2 regions of the Halomonas sp. LS-001 genome follow, and region 2 is predicted to be linked to the other one. Evidence: riboswitches for the same ligand, from Rfam matches in the RefSeq annotation. Region 2 holds a riboswitch; the other holds the start of a gene.
What was found. Region 2 has a riboswitch for cobalamin ahead of ACU6TU_RS09580 (TonB-dependent receptor domain-containing protein). Riboswitches for the same ligand answer to the same signal wherever they lie in the genome.
Positions count from the first base shown of each region.

Region 1 (11,036 bases), 1.3 Mb from region 2:
GTTGGGATCTTCAAGCTCGCGGGTTACTTCTTCCAGTCGATCCTTCTTCTCGACATAGTCAAAGATACCCCCTAAGAACCTCTGTCCGCGCAGACAGGTCCTTGATTTGATTATGAATCGGATTTGTTTCCAGCATGATTGCCTAGGCCTTGGTCACGTACGTTATAAATAAGTTACAGATAATTTTCAGAGAAAAGTTTCAGAGAAAAAGAAACGCACGCCGCCATGGCAGAAGATGGCGTTTTACGCGACCTTTGCCACAGCGGCGAAATGCAATGGGCACTATTGTAACGAAACACCGCGGGCATCGCATCCATGCACTCTGCAGCAACCACAAAAAACCCGGCCGAAGCCGGGTTTGATGACTCAGTCACCGGTTTCTCAGAAACGATAGGTCATCTGAGCGCCGAAACCATGAGCTTCATTCTTGTAATCCGCTGAGTAGTTCGCACCGCCCACCGCAACACCACCGGTTGCCGGGCTTGCCAGCAGGTCTTCACGGCTTTGTTCAACTGAGGTGGGACGTTCTGTCAGATACGAATACGCAAGATCAACGGTCAGGCTATCCGTTGGACTCCAACCGGCACCCAGCGAGAAGATTCGCCGATCGCCAGAGGGAATCCGCACACTACGGAACTCATCGTTCGTCGGCGTCAGATCAACCGACACCCCGGCACGTAGTGCCAGCGTCGGTGTCAGCTGGTATTCACCACCGGTGGCAAATGCCCAGGCATTGGTATAATTCTGGGTTTCCTGAGTAATGGTATTGCCCTGGCTGCCAAGCACCCTGATTTCCTGGAATCGGGTCCAACGTGTCCAGGAAGCACCAAACATCAGCTTCAGGCGATCACTCATTTGTTGAGTTAATGAGAAATTGGCCGTTTCCGGCGTGGTCAGATCAAGCGCTGCATCATCCGCGCGCAGCACGTTGCCTGCGGGGTCTTTCGCCACAAAATCCCCCGTCAGGTTATAATCCACCTCGGAGCGATAGGTCAGGCCCAGCGTGGTTTCCGGGACAGGTTGATAGATAACGCCCAGGTTATACCCCAAGCCATCATCCTCACCTGTCACACGGGAATCAATATCCGCCGCCGCATTAAAGCCCGGCTCGCTAGGTAGCTGGCGACGCAACTCCCCTTCTACCTGGCTATAAGATATACCGGCACCCACTGACCATTGATCATTAAAACGGTAAGAAACCGTCGGCTGGGCACTCACCACACGTACTTCGGTGTAGTCACCGAAATAACGCCCCTGAAAATCTTTTTCATATTCGGTAGTGGAACCAAACGGCGCGTAGACACCAAAGCCGAAGGCCAGTTTGTCAGTGACCGGGTGAGCATAAAACGCAAAAGGAACCAGCGTACCTGGCACCATATCGCCTTCATTACCGCCGGGAATGCTACCTACAGGCACCTGCATCCCCATCGGCGCGCCACCCTGGGCAACACCAGCATCCAGCGTGCGATTCGCCTGCACGTTGCTGATATCGCTTTTCACGTTGAGGAAGGTTCCCCCTGCGGTGATCTGGGCACGATCAAGAAAGGACATCCCCGCCGGGTTGCCGTAAACGATGGTTGCGTCGTGAATGTTGGAGCTGCGTCCCGCATGGCCATAGCCCTGACCACTGACACTTTGCTCGTTGACTTGATAACCACCAGCGTGCGCCTGACCAGCAAAGGAGACCGCCGCAATTGCCGCTGCCAATGTCAGTCTGTTGAAATTGTTATTCATAGCTTCCCCGTTTTCTGATAATCCAGCGACACTTCCCGTAGCCGCCAGTGACTTTACCCGTATGTTTTCTCGCACCCTGAGCTCAGGATCAAGTGCAAACGAGCGTTTTATTTTATTTTTACCTTATACATTAGTCGCACGACTGTTTTAAATCAGCGTATTAGCTGCTTTGCGGACTTTTCGGTTTCCGCACTTGACCTATGGGTAACACAAAGGTTTTACACTCTACTTACGTTTTATACAAACACACTATTTTATCAATGGCGTTATTGTCCATGCGACAGGCTGAATCTGCGTCCTGAGGAATTTTTTATGAAAGTCAGTGATATAGCGCGAAAAGCCGAGGTAACAGGGGAAACCGTTCGCCATTATGTCCGGGAAGGCTTACTGGCCCCTGAACGACATCCTGACAATGGCTACCAGCTATTCTCTCAGCAGGATGTGCAGCGGCTGCGTTTTATTCAGCGCGCGCGAAAACTTGGCTTCAGCGTAGCCGAAGTGCGCGACATCCTCTCGCATGCCGACCATGGCGACTCGCCCTGCCCATTGGTACGCGACCTGCTGGCCCATCGTTTGCCACAAGTGCGCGCCCAGATCAATGAGCTTCAGGCGTTGGCCGCGCGTATGGAAAACGCGCTGGAAAGCTGGCAACACATGCCTGACGCAGCCCCTGATGGCCATTCTCTGTGCCGTCTGATTGATAGCTTTCCCGATGAACAGGAGACCTCATGAACTCAAGCCACTCACCTCAGAACCGGCTGACTCGCACCGTCCCTGGAATGAACTGTCAGGGTTGCGTAAAACGTATGCGCGAGGCCATTCAAGCGCAGGATAGCGACGCTGACGTCGTCGGAACACCGGCAGAAAAACGTCTGGAGGTGACCACATCACTGGACGAAACAGTCCTCGATAACACTTTGCAGCAAGCCGGTTATCCACCCGGCGAACTCCCTGAAGACGCGGCGCCGGGCGACGACAGCAAGACTGACGACAGCAAGACGGCCGCTGACAAAGAATCGCAAGGTTCAGGCAGTCAACAGACTCGCCTGGCCATCAGCGGCATGACCTGCGCCAGCTGCGTTAAAAGCGTACAGAAAGCGCTGGAAAAAACGCCAGGCGTCGAGACGGCAAGCGTCAACTTCGGCACTCATACCGCTCAGGTCTTCGGGCGGGCAGAGACACAGGCGCTTATTGATGCGGTTGATGCCGTTGGTTATGGCGCAGAACCCATTGTCGATATGGGCGAAGCGGAAAAAACCCGAGCGCAACAGGAAGCCAGGCAATACAGACAGCGCCTGAGAGGCAGCGCCTTCGCGCTGGCCCTGGCCATTCCACTGATGCTCAGCATGTTTGTTTACCACCCCCACCCGGTGGGTGGTGGGCGATTATTCTGGCTGGTGATCGGGCTACTCACCCTGGCGGTGATGGCCTTCCCCGGTCGGCACTTTTTCACTAATGCCTGGAAGAATTTCAAACACCACCAAGCCAACATGGATACGCTTGTCGCCATGGGGACAGGTACCGCCTGGCTGTATTCCATGGCCGTTGTGGCCTTCGCGCCCTGGCTGCCGGAAGTCGCCCACGGCATCTATTTTGAAGCCTCTGCCATGGTGATTGGCCTTATCCTGCTGGGCAACGCCATGGAGCTGAAGGCACGTGGGCGCACCAGTGACGCCTTGAAGCGCCTTCTCGACCTGCAAAGCCGCACCGCCCGTGTTATCCGCGATGGCGAAGAGCAGGAAATCGACATAGATGCCGTTCGCACCGATGACCATATTCGCGTGCGCCCCGGTGAGCGCCTGCCGGTGGATGGTGAAGTGATCGAAGGCGCCAGCCATATTGATGAATCCATGCTGACGGGTGAGCCCGTTCCGGTGAAAAAACAAACCGGCGATGACGTCAGTGCGGGAACGGTCAATGGCAAAGGCGGCCTGGTGTACAAGGCCACCCGCGTGGGTGCTGACACCCGTTTGGGTCAGATTACCGAACAGGTCGCTAACGCCCAGAATTCTCGGCCGCCGATTGGCGAACTGGCCGATAAAGTGTCGAGTATTTTTGTTCCCTCGGTGATGATCATTGCGGTGCTGACCGCGCTCGCCTGGTTCAATTTCGGCGCCGAGCCGCGAGTGATTCACATGCTGGTGACGGCCACCGCTGTCCTTATCATCGCCTGCCCCTGCGCGCTGGGCCTTGCCACCCCAATCTCCACCATGATTGGTGTGGGTAAAGCGGCTGAACATGGCGTCCTGGTCAGAAACGGGGAAGCGCTGCAAACCGCCAGCAAGCTCACCACCCTGGTGGTCGACAAAACCGGCACACTGACCGAAGGCAAGCCACGGGTTACCGAGGCCGAAACGCTTCACGGTGACGAAAGCACAGCCCTGGGGTACGTGATGGCGCTTGAACGCGGCTCCGAGCACCCGCTGGCTGCCGCCCTCAGCGCTCATGGCGAAGAGGCCGGTGCCAGCGCCGCTGATATACGCGACTTCGACAGTGTCACCGGCGGTGGCGTCAAGGCCGAGACCTTAGATGGTAAGGCCCTGCTGCTGGGTAACGCCCGCCTGCTCGAAAACGCTGACATTGACCTTTCTGACGGACAGAAAATGGCCCGTGAACTGGAAGACAAGGCGCGCACCCTCGTCTATCTGGCAGTGGATGGCAAGCTGACCGCTCTGTTCGGCATCAGCGACCCGTTACGTGAAGACACCAAAGCGGCGATTGAACGGCTACAGAATGACGGTCTGAAAGTCGTCATGCTGACCGGTGATAACCCGCACACCGCTGCCGCTATTGCCAGCGAGGTCGGCATTGATGATTACCGTGCCGGGCTGTTGCCGGAAGACAAACATGCCGAGATAGAACGCCTGCAGAAAGAAGGCGAAGTGGTTGGCATGGTGGGCGACGGTATCAACGACGCCCCGGCACTGGCCCGTGCCAACGTCGGGTTTGCCATCGGCCAGGGAACGGATGTAGCGATTGAAAGCGCTGGCATGACGCTGATGCGTGGTTCCCTGCATGGCGTAGCCGATGCCATTGAAATCAGTCAGGTCACCCTGCGCAACATCAAGCAGAATCTGGTCGGCGCCTTCGGTTACAACATCGTATGTATTCCGATTGCCGCAGGGATTCTTTATCCCGTCACCGGCATGCTGCTCTCCCCGATGATTGCCGGTGCGGTGATGTCGCTGTCATCGATTACCGTGGTCAGCAACGCCAACCGCCTCAGGCTTTGGAAAACGCAGCGCGACACGTCGTCTGACGCTCAGTCAACGCAGGATCAGTCAACACAGGAGCAACGCACATGAGTATTCTGGTTAACCTTGCGGGCCTCGCCCTGATCGGTGCCATCGTCTGGTGGTTCTGGTTGAGTGAACCCGGCTAGGCGCCACATAAGGGGTGGCTCACCACCCCGTCATTCACGCCACTGCTGTAGCGCTAAGCTTGCTTGTTAGATGGGCTTAGTGCTGCGTTTCTTGACGTAGCCGCTCGACTTCTTTGACAGGCAATTCTTCAATATCCGTGATCAGCTGATCATCCATTTCGGTCAGCGCGATCAACTTGCGCGCCGCATTTCGCTTTGCCTCCAGGGCGCGCTGCTCAGCCTCTTCACGCCCTTCCTGGCGACCTTTCTCGATACCCAGACGTTCGACTGTGTTCACGTATGGCATATGTTTCTCCTCCTGTATGGCGTAAATTGCCTTTACAAACGCAGGGTCCAGAGCTCGCGGTAACTGGATCATCCGGCATGATACAGCTATCGACCAGGCTTGTTCGTAACCAGGATTTATATCGTCGTTTTTGCTTAACCCCGTTTAAAGGGAAGCTGATATAAATATCCATTGAGGTGCTGCATTTAGCAGATAATTGGGAAGTCGGTGTAAATCCGACACTGCCCCCGCAACGGTAACGGTGCGACGGTGATGACAATTAACCACTGGCTCAACTAGCGCTGGGAAGGTGTCATCACTGGCCATATGGCCACGCACGAAGTCCGGAAACCAGCCTTGCATGCAATAATACGCCGCGAATGGTAAATGCAAATATCCACAGGCGTATGTATATGCCTGCCACTGGATTGATAGACCATTCGCCTCAACAAATGCCACGGGGCGTGGCAAGAGGCCATTTAAATGACACAAATGATCAACAATCTGCTGGCGCGGCGACGTCCAGGCTACTCTCTTGAACAGCCGTTCTACACGAGCCCGGAAATTTTTCAACGGGATCTCGAGCACATCTTTTACCGCGAATGGCTTTTTGTAACACCCGTCTGCGAACTCCCCAAAGCTGGAAGTTATATAACGCATCAGGTTGGCGCCTATGGCGTGATCGTTGTGCGCGATGCCAGCGGCAATATCAGTGCTTTCCACAACGCCTGCCGCCATCGCGGCTCAGTCCTGTGCAAGGCGTCAAAAGGCAATGCCCCCAAACTTGTCTGCCCCTATCATCAATGGACCTATGAACTGGATGGGCGACTGTTGTGGGCGCGCGACATGGGAGATGATTTCGATTCCAGCCAGCATGGGCTCAAGCCCATTCACTGTCGGGAACTCGCAGGGCTTGTCTATATATGTCTTGCCGAGCAGGCGCCTGACTTCGAAGCGTTTGAACAGGCATCTCGCCCCTATCTAGGCGTACATGATCTGGATAATGCCAGGGTTGCCTACGAAACGACCATTATTGAGGAAGGCAACTGGAAACTGGTGTGGGAAAACAACCGTGAATGTTACCACTGTAGCGGCAACCACCCTGGCCTATGTCGCTCTTATACTGACGACCCCAAGGTCACCGGCATTCAGGAAGGCGAGGCATCACCGCATCTGGAAGCACATTTCCAACGGCTTGAATCGCAGGGAGTACCATCGCGGTTCTGCATGTCTGAAGACATGCAGTATCGGCTTGCTCGCATGCCGCTTTTGCCAGGCGCCAACAGTATCACAATGGACCTCAAGCCTGCCGTTTCCAGGCGGCTGGGCAGCTTGAAAGATGACGAGGCAGGCACTCTGCTCAAGTACCATTACCCTACCACTTGGAACCATTTCCTGGCCGATCATTGCATCGTTTTTCGAGTCACGCCGCTTACGCCGACAACGACGGAGGTGACCACTAAGTGGTTGGTTCACAAGGATGCTGTCGAAGGTGTGGACTATGACCTGAAGCGCCTGACGGAGGTCTGGACAACGACCAATGAAGAAGACCGTCAAGTCGTGGAAGATAACCAGAAAGGCATCAATTCTCCGGCCTATGAACCCGGTCCTTATTCACCGCTGCATGAAAGTGGTGTTATAGGCTTCGTCGATTGGTATTGCACTGCCATGGCTCAGCAGCTAAGCCAGGTTATCGTTACAGCGGAGCAGACTGATGCCTAACGTTGCTAATACACCTTCTCGTGTTATGTGGTCTGATGACGAGCCGCTGGAATGCGTCTCGGTGATCCCGGAAGTACCCAATACAGCCACTTTTACTTTCATTGCGCCTTCGGGAGGCTTGTTTGATTTCATGCCCGGTCAGTTCCTGACCCTTGAAATCCCTGTGCCGGGCGGCCCTGTGTACCGCACTTATACGATTTCGTCTTCACCTTCGCGCCCCTGTTCCATTTCCATCACGGTAAAGGCCCAACCAGACAGTATCGGGACTCGCTGGATGCTCGATAACCTACAGCCCGGTAGGCAGCTAAAGGCATTCGGGCCAGCTGGCCTTTTCAGTCATATCAACCGCCCTAAAAGCAAATATCTATTCATCTCCGCAGGGTCGGGCATAACGCCGATGATGTCGATGACGACCTGGATGTTTGACCTGGGTAAAGAGCCGGACGTTGTCTTTATTAACTGCGCCCGTCGCCCGAGTGAGATTATCTTCCGCGAGCGCCTGGAGCATATGTCCAGCCGTTCGCCGGGCATTGACCTTCACTGGGTTGTCGAACAGCCTGACCGTTATGCGCCCTGGGTGGGCTACCGTGGCCAGTTCAACCAGCTAATGCTGGGGCTGATGGCACAGGATTATCTCGAACGCGACGTCTACTGTTGCGGCCCCGAGCCTTTCATGCAAGCAGTCCGTGAGGCGCTGCAGGAACTGGGGTTCGATATGAATCGCTACCATCAGGAAAGCTTTCAGGCGCCGGTGGAAACCGAAGGCGATGCCCCCAGGCTTGATGACACAGTGCCCGATGAGGACAATCGCGTTGAAGTCAGTTTTGCGAGTTCTGGCGTAACCACCAAAATAGCCGAGACCGACACCATTTTGGCGGCGGCAAAAGCCAACGGTCTCAATATTCCCTCAGGATGCACGTTTGGTGTTTGTGGTACCTGTAAAGTCCGTAAGCTATCGGGCGAAGTTCACATGGTCCATAACGGCGGAATTTCCGAGGACGATATCGCGGATAATTACATTCTCGCCTGCTGCTCCCACCCCATTGGCAAAGTCGAAGTCGATGTATGATCAACGTTAATCAAAGCGGGGAAAATCTGCATAAAAACATAACAAGGTAGTCAATGGCCTCCGACTGAAGTCGGGGGCCATTTAAGCAGTAGCGCGCCCTAACTCACCCCAATATACCGCCCGGGTTTGTGGTTGAAGGCAATAATCAGGTTGAGGGTGACGGCGCCAAGTACTGAGTAAGCGACGCGGTCCAGCGGTAGCTGGGTCAGTGCGACCAGCAGGATAAGGCCATCAATCCCTAGTTGCACATAGCCTGCCCGCCAGCCATGGCGTTGCTGCAGGTACAGCGCCAGAATATTGATACCGCCGAGACTGGTGCGGTGACGAAACAGCATCAGCATACCCAGCCCGATCAGGGCGCCACCCATCACGGCCGCGTAAAGCGACGGCACGGATTCAAACTGCACCCAGCGCTGAGTCAGCTCCGAAAACATTGAGACCAGGCCGATGGCGATGAAGGTACGCAGGGTGAAACTCCAGCCCATGCGTTTGATCGCCAGATAATAAAACGGCAGATTGATGGCAAAAAACCACAACCCGAACCCCCAGCCTGTGATGTAGTTGAGCAGCAACGCCATCCCTGCGGTGCTACCCGTCAGCAGAACCGCATGGGTATATAGCGCCACGCCAAGGGCAACAAACAGGGTGCCCAGCAGCATGGCCATGACATCTTCGTAAAGGCGGTGGGGATCTTGAGGTAATTCATCGTCACGCATGGTGGCGTCCTTTGAAATGAAAAAAGCGGCGGGATCTGTCCGCCGCTGGCTGAGTTTTTTTACCGCCCGCAGGTTGGATAATAATCTGCAGGCGGTTAGACCGGGCTGGCGTGCTCGACCATTAACTGCAGGGATTCGCGGCCACGCCAGCGATTACGGTTGAGCTTGTAGGCGCAGTGTAGCGTATCGCCAACATCAAACGGCGCAAGTTCACCTGGCGTCAAGGCACGAAACCAGATCGCTTTACAGGTGACCGGCCCGTTGGAGAGCTCCATCATCAGATGCGAACCGTCCGCGCCTACCGGGCGAAGCGCTTCGACGATAAAACGACCTTCAAAAAGCGGTGGGTCAAATTCGCGACCATAGGGCCCCAGCGCATCAAGCTCACCTAGCGTTGCCAGATTCAGCTGTTGGCTTTCCAGCTCACCATCGGTCCATAAGCGCGGGTAAAGCGGTGTGTCGCCAAGCTGCTCATTAACGGCTTGCAGGAACGCCGTTTTGAACGCTTCCAGCTGGTCTCGCGGCACACCAACACCTGCCGCCCCGCTGTGCCCACCAAAACGCGGTAACGCTTCAGGTGCTAGCTCATGGGTACGCTGCAGGGCATCGCGCAGGTGCAGGCCATCAATCGAACGCCCGGAGCCTGTCAGCATGCCGGGTTGGGCGGCACAGGTGAGTACCAGCGCTGGGCGCCCATAAGCCTGTACCAGGCGCGACGCGACAATTCCCTGAACGCCGGGATGGCCGTCTTCCAGCAACACAATCAATGCCGTGGCATCCGCCGCCAGTTCAGCCGCCGCCAGAGCGCGTGCTTCTTCCGCCATGTCCGCTTCGATCGCTTTGCGCGACTGGTTATCGTCATCCAGCACATCCAGCTGGCGGCTGGCCACCGTGTCACTTTCGGCCAGCATGAAATGCAGGGCTGCGTAGGGGTCATCCAGGCGAGAGCGGGCATTAATGCGCGGCCCCATCTGAAACGCCAGGGTTTCGGCATTGAAGGGGACGCTATCCTGACCCAGGCGGGCTGCCATCGCTCGCCAGCAGGCGGCTTCCATGCGGTTGATCAGCGTCAACCCATGGCTGACCACGGCACGGTTAGCAGGGCTTCCCCCCAGCGAGACACAGTCCGCCACGGTGCCCAGCGCAACGTAGGAAAGCCAGGGCGAAAGTTTGGGCGTCGCCGCAGCAAGCGCTCCCCACTCAATCAGCACGCTGCGCGCCAGTGACATCACAAGCCATGCCACCATGCAACCGGCAATGGTTTTATCCGGGTAGGCGCAATCGCTCCGGGTCGGATTGACACAGGCATAGGCTGACCCAGGCGGCCCTTCAATCGCCAATGCGTGGTGGTCACTGACCACCACGTCAATGCCCGCTTCTTTCAGACGGGCAATACGAGGCTCATCGGAACTGCCACAATCGGCGGTGATCACCAGGGTCGGGCGTGGCGTCAGGCCAAGGGTACGCTCAACCAATGGCAGGCTGATGCCGTAACCGTCGTGTATACGGTGACCTATCAGGCTGTGTAATTTCCCTTCGGGGACGCCAAACAACTCGACTAAGGTTCGACGAATGACCACATGAGAGGTAATCCCGTCCACATCGTAATCCGTCAGAATGCCGATCGACTCCCCTTCGGTCACCGCCTGAGCAATGCGCTCAGCCGCACGACGTCCATCCGCGAGTTTTTCAGGATGCGCCAGATAACGCAGACTGGGCGCTACCAGCGGCGCTAGCTCACCTTGATACCCAGGCAGCCGTGACGCCAGTAAGCGCGCCTGAAGCTCGTTCAGACCCTCTGCCTGGGCACGGATATAGACAGCCTCGTCGAGAGGACGAGGCTCCAGCCGTGGCTGCGTCAAACTTAACGGTAAATCTGCGTGTGCATTCATTTATGTGGCCGACCGGAGTTTAATTGCACCAGTTTGATTGCACCAGTTTGACTGACCCAGCCCTCAAGGGCTTGAGATCAGGTGCCTGCGAACGACTCAGCGCCGGTTATCCACTACGAACTGCTGAACCGCTTCAAGCGTTGCTGGCAGCACGCTGTAGCGCTCTTCCCGCTCCAGCAGGTCATCCATATGCGTTGGCAAGGGGACGCCTTGGAAACCGGCCTTGACGACAGCTTCGGCAAACTTGGCGGGATGC
Region 1 covers NZ_CM129816.1:780,248-791,283, reverse strand. The annotation lists one part of gene prfB (peptide chain release factor 2) at 1-60, opposite strand, end outside; one part of gene prfB (peptide chain release factor 2) at 62-136, opposite strand; gene ACU6TU_RS03415 (OmpP1/FadL family transporter) at 382-1,734, opposite strand; gene ACU6TU_RS03410 (MerR family transcriptional regulator) at 2,047-2,466, shown strand; gene ACU6TU_RS03405 (heavy metal translocating P-type ATPase) at 2,463-5,039, shown strand; gene ACU6TU_RS03400 (hypothetical protein) at 5,193-5,402, opposite strand; cobalamin riboswitch at 5,560-5,755, shown strand; gene ACU6TU_RS03395 (aromatic ring-hydroxylating oxygenase subunit alpha) at 5,865-7,103, shown strand; gene ACU6TU_RS03390 (2Fe-2S iron-sulfur cluster-binding protein) at 7,096-8,172, shown strand; gene ACU6TU_RS03385 (YitT family protein) at 8,271-8,888, opposite strand; gene ACU6TU_RS03380 (single-stranded-DNA-specific exonuclease RecJ) at 8,984-10,780, opposite strand; gene thrC (threonine synthase) at 10,877-11,036, opposite strand, start outside.
Region 1: linked by a shared signal. The riboswitch ahead of ACU6TU_RS03395 (aromatic ring-hydroxylating oxygenase subunit alpha) and the one ahead of ACU6TU_RS09580 (TonB-dependent receptor domain-containing protein) in region 2 are both predicted to bind cobalamin.

Region 2 (11,036 bases):
GTGCTCCAGCCGATACAGCAGGTCGGCTGCCGGTGGGCGATAAAAATCAAAGGTGCGCTCGCCGCTGCTATCCCGTGAGACAAACGCCAACGCCGTGCGCGAGGCTTTTGTCAGCACAACCCCTTGAGTATCGACGCCGTGATGTTTCAGTTCGCGAATCAGGAAATGGCCAAACGTATCGTCACCTACCATACCCAGAAAACGGCTGGGGACATTCAGCCGGGCACAGGCAACCGCGACATTGGCTGGCGCGCCGCCCGCGTAAGGCGTGAAGGTTTCCTGCTCAGTCTCATCGCCAAGGCGGCTGGACAACATATCGACCAAGGCTTCACCAAACGCAATCACCGGTGTCATAAATTATTCCTTGTCATTACGGAGGTTAAGAAGCCGTTATGCGACGCAGTGGCCGCGTGCAGCTTCGAGTAGTTCATACCAGTTGTCTCTGGAAAGCATATCCGGGCCATTCAGCATGGCGGCAATGCGCTCGGGTTTCACGCTGCCAACCACCGGGACAGGGCGGCAGGGCAAGGTGCGCAGCCAGGCCAGTGCAAGTGCACCGGGCGTGCTGTTGAGTTCGCTTGCCAGGCGCTTGAGCACCCGGCTTGTTTCGCCCTGCATCAGTGCGCCGCCGGCCAGTGGTGACCATGCCATTGGTGCGTGGCCATCAGCGCACAGGTCGTCAAAGCTGCCATCAAACAGCGGGGTACTGTGAGCCAATGAAAGCTCAATCTGGTTAGCAAGTAGCGGCTGGTGCATGGCGTTTTGTAGCCTGCGCCACTGGCTGGGCAAGTGGTTGGAAATGCCCGCTGCGCCAATCTTGCCAGCTGTAACCGCGTCATCAAGGGCGCGCCCGGTTGCTTCTGCGTTCATCAGAAGGTCCGGGCGATGAATCAGAAAGTGATCAATACGCTCGACGCTGAGGCGTTTTAGCGCGTCATCAATGGCCTGATTCAGGTAGTTGGGGCTGGCATTATAGTGCTTTACCTTGCCAGAGCCAGGGGCTGGGTTGTCATTGGCGATACTGGCTTTGCTGATCACGTTAAGCCGTTTAACCAGTGTCGGGCGCGAGCGCAGTGCCTGACCAAATAGCGTTTCGCAAGCACCGTTGCCATAAATGTCGGCATGATCAAACCAGTTCAGGCCCTGTTCGATACGCGCCTCGATCCAGTCGGCGAGGTGGCTGACCTGATGCATTTCTGGTGCTTCATGCAGGCGCATCATGCCGAGAACAAAGGGCACATCGAAAGTGTGAGCGGGCATGGGCATTCCTGATAAGTTTAAAAGACTTCTTCGTTATGCAGCGCTTCAGCGGCACCCAGTAACCCCGTCCACGGGTGAGTGACAATCGAGACGGGAATATCGGCGTTATAAGCGCCCATCCGCCCCTTGTTCACAAAGCTATTACGCAGCTCGGATCCGGGTAGCCACTCCAGCAGGCGAGGCAGAATACCGCCACACAGATAGACCCCACCTCTGGCGCCCATCGTCAGCGTGGCATCTCCGCATACATCGCCGAGAATTTTCAGGAAACGCAGCAGGGTGGCGGTGGCCATTGCATCGCCCTGGTTGGCTGCCTGGGTGACGTCTGCTGGGGTCTTGCAGTCAGGCGTTTGATCGTTCAGCGCACAATGGGCCTGATACAGCTCCAGAATTCCCTGGCCACAGAGCAGGCGCTCAACGCTGACCCGTTGATGACGCTGGAGAAAAATATCCAGCAAGGCACGTTCGGTGAGATCGGTCGGCGCAAAACTGACGTGGCCGCCTTCGGTGGGCAGCGGTATCCAGGCGTGCTGGCCGGGAAATACCCCGGCAACGCCCAGGCCTGTGCCGGGGCCAATGACCAGCCGGGCAGAGTGGGGCAGGGCCGTGCCTGCCTGCACTTCCACCAGATTGTCGCTGTCTACGTGAAGAACCCCCAGCGCCTGGGCAGTAAAGTCGTTAATCACCTTGAACAGCGACAGGTTCAGCGTTTGCTGAACGTCGCGCTTCATAAAATCCCAGTGATTATTGGTCATTTTGACCCGTTCGTCATGAACCGGGCAGGCAAATGCCAGGCAGGCCTCGACAGGCGCGTTGTCACCGGTGGCCCCCGCGCGTTCCAGGTAATCCTGAATGGCTTCGATAACGCCCGGATAGTCAGCACAGGGCAGATTAATAATATCGTGGGGCGTTATCTCGCCTGGCGTCACAAGCGCCAGGCGGGCATTCGTGCCCCCGATATCGCCGATTAATGCCGGTCGCATCAGGCATCCTCTTGTGAAATCTGGCCCTGTTGGCGAGCAAGATCATCGGCTTCAAAGCCGCCCAGTGAACCAGCGCCTTCTTCACCGCGCATGGCCAGATGGCGGAAGCCGCTGAACAGTTCGCGACCAAGCCCGACATGATAGTGATCGAGGTTAGCGACAACACGCTCGCGATCTGCCCAGGTAGCGGCATCGACTTTGGCTTCCAGCGTGCCTGCGTTGGCATCCAGATGCACCATATCGCCGTCGCGCAGTTTTGATAGTGGCCCGCCATCGAGGGCTTCCGGACTCATGTGAATCGCGGCGGGCACTTTGCCTGATGCGCCAGACATACGCCCATCGGTCACCAGCGCGACTTTGAAACCGCGATCCTGCAGCACGCCAAGGAAGGGGGTCAGCTTGTGCAGTTCCGGCATGCCATTGGCTTTCGGGCCCTGGAAGCGCACGACGACAATCACGTCACGGTCCAGATCGCCGGATTCAAACGCGGCTTTCATTTCGTTCTGGTCTTCGAAGATCTTGACCGGCGCTTCTACCACGCGGTGCTCGTCGGCCACAGCCGAAACCTTGATGACACCGCGCCCCAGATTGCCTTTCATCACGGTCAGGCCGCCAGTCGGGGCAAACGGTGTTGCCACCGGGCGCAGGACGTCTTCGTCGAGGCTTTTCTGCGGACCTTCGTACCAGACCACTTTGCCATCTTCCAGGAAGGGTTCCTGGGTATAGGCGGTCAGATCGGTGCCAAACACGGTCGGAATATCGCCATGCAGCAGGCCAGCGCCGAGCAGTTCGCGGAACAGATAGCTCATGCCACCGGCTGCCTGGAAGTGGTTGATATCGGCCTGGCCGTTGGGGTAGACCTTCATCAGGCTGGGGGTGACGGCAGAGAGGTCGGTGAAGTCGTCCCAGTTCAGGGTGATACCCGCCGCTGCGGCCATGGCGATCAGGTGCATCGTGTGGTTGGTGGAGCCACCAGAGGCCAGTAGCCCCACCACGGCATTGACAATGGCGCGCTCATCAATCTGCTGATAGAACGGGCGATAGTCGCCACCGGGTTCCGTGTTGCGAATGGTCTGTTCGGTGGCGTAGCGGGTGAGGGCTTCACGCATTTCCGTGCCCGGGTTCACAAAAGAGGTGCCCGGCAGGTGAAGGCCCATGACTTCCATCATCAGCTGGTTTGAGTTGGCAGTGCCATAGAAGGTACAGGTGCCAGCGCTGTGGTAAGACGCGGATTCGGCTTCGAGTAAATCGTCGCGGCTGGCTTTGCCTTCTGCGTATAGCTGGCGAATACGGGCTTTTTCTTTGTTCGGTAATCCGCTGGGCATCGGGCCTGCAGGAACAAAGGTCGCGGGAAGATGGCCAAAGCGGGCGGCGGCAATAAACAGCCCAGGAATGATCTTGTCACACACGCCCAGATAAAGAGCGGCATCAAACATGTTGTGGGATAACCCCACCGCTGCCGACATGGCAATCACATCGCGGGAAAACAGCGAGAGTTCCATGCCCGGCTGCCCCTGGGTGACACCGTCACACATGGCTGGAACGCCACCGGCAAACTGTGCCGTGGAGCCCATGGCGCTGGCAGCAGCTTTAATGGTTTGCGGGAAAGTTTCAAACGGCTGGTGGGCCGACAGCATGTCGTTGTAGGACGAAATAATCCCCAGGTTGGCGCTGTTCATCAGCTTCAGGGAGTCTTTATCCTGAGGGTTGCAGGCAGCAAAGCCATGGGCCAGGTTGCCGCAGGATAGCTCTGCACGGTGCACGCCACGCTTATGCTGGTCCGCCATGCGTTGCTCATAGAGAGCACGCCGCTCGGCAGAGCGCTCACGAATGCGTTGGGTGACCTCGGCAACGGTAGGATTCAGGGTGGCGGATGTTGAACTCGGCATAGTGACCTCTGCGTGGTAGAGATAGTGAGTCTGAATTGTAGTTATTTTACATATTTTTGCGTCGATATAAGAGACTTTACGGCAATAAAAAATATATTTGTAGTTTTATTACTTAAAAAATCAAAGCAGCGCTTGTTGAAGAAAGAGCCCTGTATAACAGTGGCAAGCCTCACCAGGCAGGCCGCCATCTTAATCGATTAAAGCGTAAGTATAGCAGCCCAGCTTTTGCTAATATCGTGGGCAAAATAATTTTGATTGCTGACCCTGGAGCTGCCATGCCCTCCCACGTTAACCAAGTCCCGCCGATTGATAAACCTGCTGGCGCCTTGACGCGCACCTATATCGATACGCTGACCAAACCGCCCGGAAGCCTGGGGCAGCTGGAGGCGCTCGCTATTCAGCTCAGCGAAATCAGCGGTGAACACAAGCCCGTTATTACGCCGCCAGCGGTAGTGGTGTTTGCGGCCGATCATGGCGTTGCAGAGGAAGGGGTCTCGGCGTTTCCCCAGGAAGTCACGGCGCAAATGGTGGCGAATTTTGTGCAGGGTGGGGCAGCCATTAATGTGTTCGCCAGACAGATAGGCGCTCAGGTGGAAATTGTCGATGTTGGCGTGGCATCTTCATTAACCCTGTCCGGCGTTACCCACGCCAAGGTGCGCGAGGGTACGGCCAATATGCTACTGGACGATGCCATGACTCTGGCGCAGGCGAACGCCGCGTTACAGGTTGGCAGCGATGCCGTTGAACGGGCCGTTCAGAACGGTGCGAAATGCATCATCGCGGGCGAAATGGGCATTGCCAATACCACCGCCAGTAGTGCCATGCTGGCCGTGCTGACGGGTAAGCCAGTGAGCCGGCTGGTGGGTGCAGGTACCGGTATCAGCAGTGACCAGCAAGCCCATAAAGTGGCAGTGATCGAGCGCGCCCTGAAAGCACGCCAGGCGAACCCGCAAGACCCCATGGATATCCTGAGCAAGTTAGGCGGGCTGGAAATTGCCGCCATGGTCGGTGCTTACCTGGCTGCTGGCGCAAACCGGCAGCCCGCCATTGTGGATGGTTTTATTGCCACCGTTGCCGCGCTGATAGCCTGCCGTTTATGCCCTGCAGTGCGTGGCTATCTGATCTTTGGGCATCGTTCTGCAGAACCCGGCCACGCCACCGCACTTCAAGCGCTCGATGCTGAGCCGCTGTTGTCATTGGGGATGCGCCTGGGAGAAGGCAGTGGAGCGGCACTGGCATTTTCTCTGCTGCAATCCGCTGCCGCCATGCTCAACGAAATGGCAACGTTTGCCGATGCAGGCGTTAGCGATAATGCCGCCCCATGATCATGCCTGAGACCCTACCGTTCAGTCGGCCGCTCACGTTGACAAACAGTGAGTCCTGTCTGGTGGTATCGGCGGTCGAGCCGCTGTACACCCTGAGTAGCGCGCTGCTGGGCGAAGGCTTTGGCTACCGGCAGCACTTTGCCAACTTCCACGTGAATAAGCATTACGATGGTCATCACCCAAGAGGTGACCTGTCGCGCTGGCTGGCGGACCGGCACCTGCCCGCGTCATCGGTAGCCATGATGACCGCTGTGTACTTGCATAGTGCCTGCGTGGCCAGCGTCGCGTTAGATGACACAACGGATGGCGTAATGGCGCTGGTCACGGCAGGCGTTGGCAACGCCGTGGATATCAGTGTTGCACACCCGTCAGACCCGCGTTTAGTGTTGCGGACATCGCCAGGAATCGGCACGATCAATACCTTTCTTTTTTTGGACGCTCACTTAACTGATGGTGCCTTGGTGAACGCCGCTTTATCGGCTACGGAAGCAAAAGTTCAGGCACTAAGAGAGGTGGGCGTAAAAGACCCTTACAGCGGTACGCCCGCCACGGGAACGTCAACCGACAGCCTGTCCATTGCCGCCACTCAGCAAGGGGATGCGACTCCCTATGCGGGCTCGGGCACGCTTATCGGACGAGCGATCGGGCAAGTGGTGTATCAGGCCACGCTAGGCTCGCTGACTAAATCGCGACAGGAGTCGTCATGCCAGGGGTAATGTCGGTGGGAATCATGCCGGTGGGATTAATAGCAATAACATTAGTGGCGCTGGCAATTGTGATCGACATGATGGTTGGCGACCCGCGCAGCCTGCCGCACCCGGTGGTGGTGATTGGGCGTGCCATCAGTGCGCTGGAGAAACGCTGGAACCAGGGGAGTGCCAGACGGCGGCGACTAATGGGCTTTTTGCTGACCGCGACGATTGTGTTGGGCACGTTCAGTCTTGCCTGGTTGGGTCTTGTTCTGCTTACCTGGCTGAACCCCTGGCTGGGGCTAGCCGTAGAGCTATGGCTGCTGTCGTCCACGCTGGCGATAAAAGGCCTGGCGCAGGCCGGGCGTGCCATTGCCGTGCCGCTTACCAGTGGTGACTTTGCCGCAGCACGCCGGGCGCTTTCCATGGTGGTCGGGCGTGATACCGAGCAGCTGGATGAAGCCGAAATTACCCGTGGTGCGGTGGAAACCATTGCTGAAAACACGGTGGATGGCATTACCTCGCCGCTGTTTTTTGCCTTGATCGGCGGGGCACCGCTGGCACTGGCCTATAAAGCCATCAACACGCTGGATTCCATGGTGGGCTACAAAAATGAGCGCTACAGCGACTTCGGCTATGCCTCGGCAAAACTGGATGACATCGCCAACTGGCTGCCAGCCAGATTCACCGCGCTGTGTTTATGGGCGGCCGGTGTGCTGATGAGCCTGAAAGGAACTGCATTGAGATGGCAGGGCGCACTGGCTGCCACTTGCCAGCAGGCGCCGCGTCACCCCAGCCCCAATGCTGGCTGGCCGGAAGCCATGGTGGCCAATCTGCTCGGGGTACAACTCGGCGGCACGAATTTTTATCAGGGGGTCGTTTCCCATCGTGCCACCCTGGGGGAGCCGCTGATCCAACTTCGCGTGGCGCATATCCACACCACCATAGGGTTGATGCACGGCGCCTGGCTGATATTTTTCCTGCTGATGAGTCTCGGCGTAATGGGAGTGGCAGCATATGGCGCTGCGTGATGAATCCACCACTAACCGGCTGTTAAAGGGTCTGAATGATAGTCTTTGTTAGCGGGGGCGCTCGCTCCGGTAAAAGCCAGGTCGCCGAGCAGTGTGTGCTGGAAGCGGCAGGCAAGGCGGCGTGTTACTACATTGCCACGGCCAAGGTGTATGACGCCGAAATGGCTGAGCGGGTCGCAAGGCACCAGTCTGGCCGCGATGCCCGCTGGATAACGCTGGAGGCTCCCTTGGCCATTGACCACGCCATTGCCCAGGTGTCTGATGGCCATGCGGTGCTGCTTGACTGCTTAACGTTGTGGGCAAGTCAGGTTATGTTCAGTGCTGGCCTAAGCCCGCCTGAGGGGCTTGCGCTGCTTGAACGCGCCCTGCAAGATGCCAGGGCGCGGGGGCTGGCGCTGGTGGTGGTATCCAACGACCTCAACGAAGCACTGATTCCCAATCAGCCGGATACCTGGCGCTATGTAGCGTTTATCCAGCAGCTGCATTGCCGGGTCGCGGCGCTGGCCGATTCCGTGCTGGAAGTCATCGCAGGCTGTGCACGGGAGTGGAAGCCTGCCAGGGAAGGTGATCAATGAAAGATGCGATGTTTGGCGTATTGCTTGCGCTGCAGTTTCTGACTCGAATTCCGATCCCCATCGCCTGCCCCTGGACACCGGCAACCCGGCGCTGGGCCATTCGTGCCTATCCGTTAGTCGGGCTCTTGATTGGCAGCATGCTGGCGCTTGGCGCGCTGCTGCTGACTCTGTGGAACACGCCTACTCCAGTGGCTGCCTTGCTGTTGCTGAGTTTATGGGTGGCGGTGTCAGGCGGCCTGCACCTGGATGGCGTGATGGACCTCGCCGACGCGCTGGGTAGCAACCAGCCCCTTGAACGGCGTTGGGAAATTATGAAAGACGCCCAGATAGGCAGCTTCGGCATTCTGGCGCTCCTGTTTCTGCTGGCCTGGAAGGGCGTCCTGCTGTGGGCATTACTGACCTATCAGGCGCCGCTTTGGTGGTTGGTGGTAGTGCCTGCGCTGGGTCGGCTTGGCGGGGTTGCGCTGCTGATTCTCACCCCCTGCGCCCACGCAAAAGGCCTCGCCTGGAGCTGGCAGCAGTCACTCAGCGCCCGTGATGTCGGCTATGCCTCGCTCCCTCTGTTGGCGCTGTGTGTGCTTGCCCCGGGGCTTCTGGTTTGGGGGTTGGGAATAGCTGTCTGGGTTATCGTCAGCAGAAGAGTGTTTGTGCGTCTGTTCAACGGCATCAACGGCGACATGGTGGGTGCCACAATTGAAGGAGGAGAACTTTGGCTACTGGTCTTGATGTGGAGCTGGTGGCAGTTCGCCACGGTATTACCGCCTGGAATCTAGAGCGTCGTTATCAGGGGCAGCGCGACATTCCGCTGCTGTTTCCTGATGCTGAAGCGGGGCTTTTGGCCTTGCGTGAGGCGCTGGCGGAAGAGCGTTTTGATGCGGTGTATTCAAGCGACTTGAACCGTTGCCAGCAAACCCTTGAATGGTCTCAGGCTGCAAAGCCCGGCGTGCCCGTGTATTTAGAACCCCGCTTGCGCGAGCTGGATTTTGGCGAGTACGAAGGCAAAGTCTACGACGAGCTAAAAAATCTGCCCCATTACCGCGCCTGGATTGATAGCGTGGGGGAGCTGCAGATTCCCGGTGGCGAATCCTCAGGCCAGCTGCGCGAACGCCTGGATGCCTGGCTTAACGACGTGGCCACCCATGCGCGTGAACACCGCTATCAGAAAGTCCTCGTGGTCACCCACGGCGGCGTGATTCGCGAGTTACGCCGTCGCTTTGAAACCATCGGTTTCTGGGAAGGTATCGTCCATCAGGCCCAGGGCAGGCGCTGGCAGCTAACTGAGAAAGTAGATGAGAAAGTAGATGAGAAAGTAGATGAGAAAGCAGTTGAGACAGGAGAATGGCAATGCAGCTTTTCATCGGCGGTGCCTGCGCAGGAAAGCGAGACGCCGTAAAAGCCCGCTTTCCCGATGCCATCTGGTCGCGGCTTGCCCCAGGGCAGCGGCTACACCTCGCCACCAGCGAGTTGCAGCCCAATACGCCGCTGGTGCTTTACGGCGTGTTTGAATGGCTGGAAGCGTCGCTGAATTCGGATATAGATCGCTGGCGCGCCGAATGGCGGGAAGACTTGAAGCATCTGGATGAAAAAGCGCAGGCACAGGGCATCACCCTGGTCTTGATCATGAATGAACTGGGGCGAGGCATCGTCCCCATCGCGCCCAATGAGCGCCTTTTGCGCGATGTGAATGGCTGGTTTAGCCAGGATGCGACCGCCCAGGCCGCTCAAGTGTTCTGTGTGCGACATGGGCTTGTTCATGCGCTTAAGCCCTAGCCAGTTCAATTGACCTCCCCCTGGCAACTTGCTAGTTTACTCCCACTCTCAGGTGCTGGCGGTGTTTAAAACGCCAGTGAAACGGGAAGTTGGTGAACATTTCTGTGAATCCAACGCTGCCCCCGCAACGGTGATCGAGATAAGAACGACTGATACGCCACTGTGCCGACGCACGGGAAGGTGGTCGTTCGGAAAGGTGAGTTTACAACCTTTCGCTCGTCAGCCCGGAGACCGGCCTAAGAGTCAGGTTCAACTGAACCAGTACGCATACATGCCGAGACACGGAGGGTGTTCTCAGGGTGTTTTACGGTCGCTCAATGTGACCGCTGCTCCCTTATACCCTTTGCTCGGCCAAATAAACACGTTGTGCGGGTGAGCACGACGAGCAAGGGTCCTCACATGAATCACCGTTTTCACATGACCGCCAAACGCGCGGCACTAGGCATGGCTGCCTTACCCCTGGCCATACAGGTCCAGGCACAATACGCCGCTCCCTCGACTGACATGGCAGCTCTTGACCCGGTGGTCGTTACCGCTGCGCTGGCACCCCGCACGGCGAATGAAAGCCTTTCATCGGTAAGCGTTCTTGATGAAGCCACCTTTCGTCGCCAGGACCCGACAAGCCTGACTGACCTTCTGCGCGGCCAGCCAGGGGTTGATGTCGTCAGTAACGGCAGTTTCGGTAAAAGCAGCAGTGTCTATCTGCGTGGTGCGCCAAGTGATGCCTCTGTCCTGCTGATTGATGGCATTCGCCTGCGTTCCGCCACGGCGGGTGGCGCAGCGTTTCAATACCTTGACCCGCGCATGTTTGAGCGTGCCGAAATTGTACGTGGCCCACGCGGTAGCCTGTATGGCGCGGACGCGGTCGGCGGCGTGATCCAGCTATTTACCCCTGATGGCGACGAAGAAGGCCCGCATCCGCGCATTTCTGTTGGCGGAGGCTCGTTTAATACCCAACGCCTGAGTGCAGGTGTCAGCGGTAAGGAAGGCGGCACTCGCTACAGCTTTGCCGGCAGCCACTTCAACACCGACGGCCAGCCGGTTCGGCGCGGTGGTGAAGACAAAGGTTATGACAACACCTCGGCCCTGGCGCGGGTGTCCCATCAGTATGACAATGGCGCTGAAGTTGGCGTGCTGGCCTTGCGTGCCACAGGCAACAACGAATACGACGGTGGCGAGAATGATTTTGTCCAGCAGGTTATGGGCATTTATGCCGAAGTGCCTGTTACGGCGAACTGGCAAAGTCGTGTCACCCTGAGCGAGGCCCGCGACGAGCTGGACACCATCGATAATTTCGGCGGTTCGGTCATTGACACCCGCACTCAGACGGCGCGTTGGAAGAATACCTTCCTGCTCGGCGACCATGACCTGATTGCCGGCGTAGAAGTCAGCGAAGACAAGGTATCCAGCACCAACGACTTCGCTGTCACCAGCCGCGATAACAGCGCTGCATTTTTACAGGGGCTGTTTGACTTTGCACCAGTCGCGATTCAGGCCAGCCTGCGTTATGACGA
Region 2 covers NZ_CM129816.1:2,114,756-2,125,791, reverse strand. The annotation lists gene ACU6TU_RS09635 (carbohydrate kinase family protein) at 1-354, opposite strand, end outside; gene ACU6TU_RS09630 (aldo/keto reductase) at 391-1,260, opposite strand; gene glk (glucokinase) at 1,278-2,243, opposite strand; gene edd (phosphogluconate dehydratase) at 2,243-4,132, opposite strand; gene cobT (nicotinate-nucleotide--dimethylbenzimidazole phosphoribosyltransferase) at 4,408-5,457, shown strand; gene ACU6TU_RS09610 (adenosylcobinamide amidohydrolase) at 5,454-6,173, shown strand; gene cbiB (adenosylcobinamide-phosphate synthase CbiB) at 6,161-7,177, shown strand; gene ACU6TU_RS09600 (bifunctional adenosylcobinamide kinase/adenosylcobinamide-phosphate guanylyltransferase) at 7,213-7,752, shown strand; gene cobS (adenosylcobinamide-GDP ribazoletransferase) at 7,749-8,525, shown strand; gene ACU6TU_RS09590 (histidine phosphatase family protein) at 8,462-9,145, shown strand; gene ACU6TU_RS09585 (bifunctional adenosylcobinamide kinase/adenosylcobinamide-phosphate guanylyltransferase) at 9,097-9,522, shown strand; cobalamin riboswitch at 9,556-9,776, shown strand; gene ACU6TU_RS09580 (TonB-dependent receptor domain-containing protein) at 9,922-11,036, shown strand, end outside.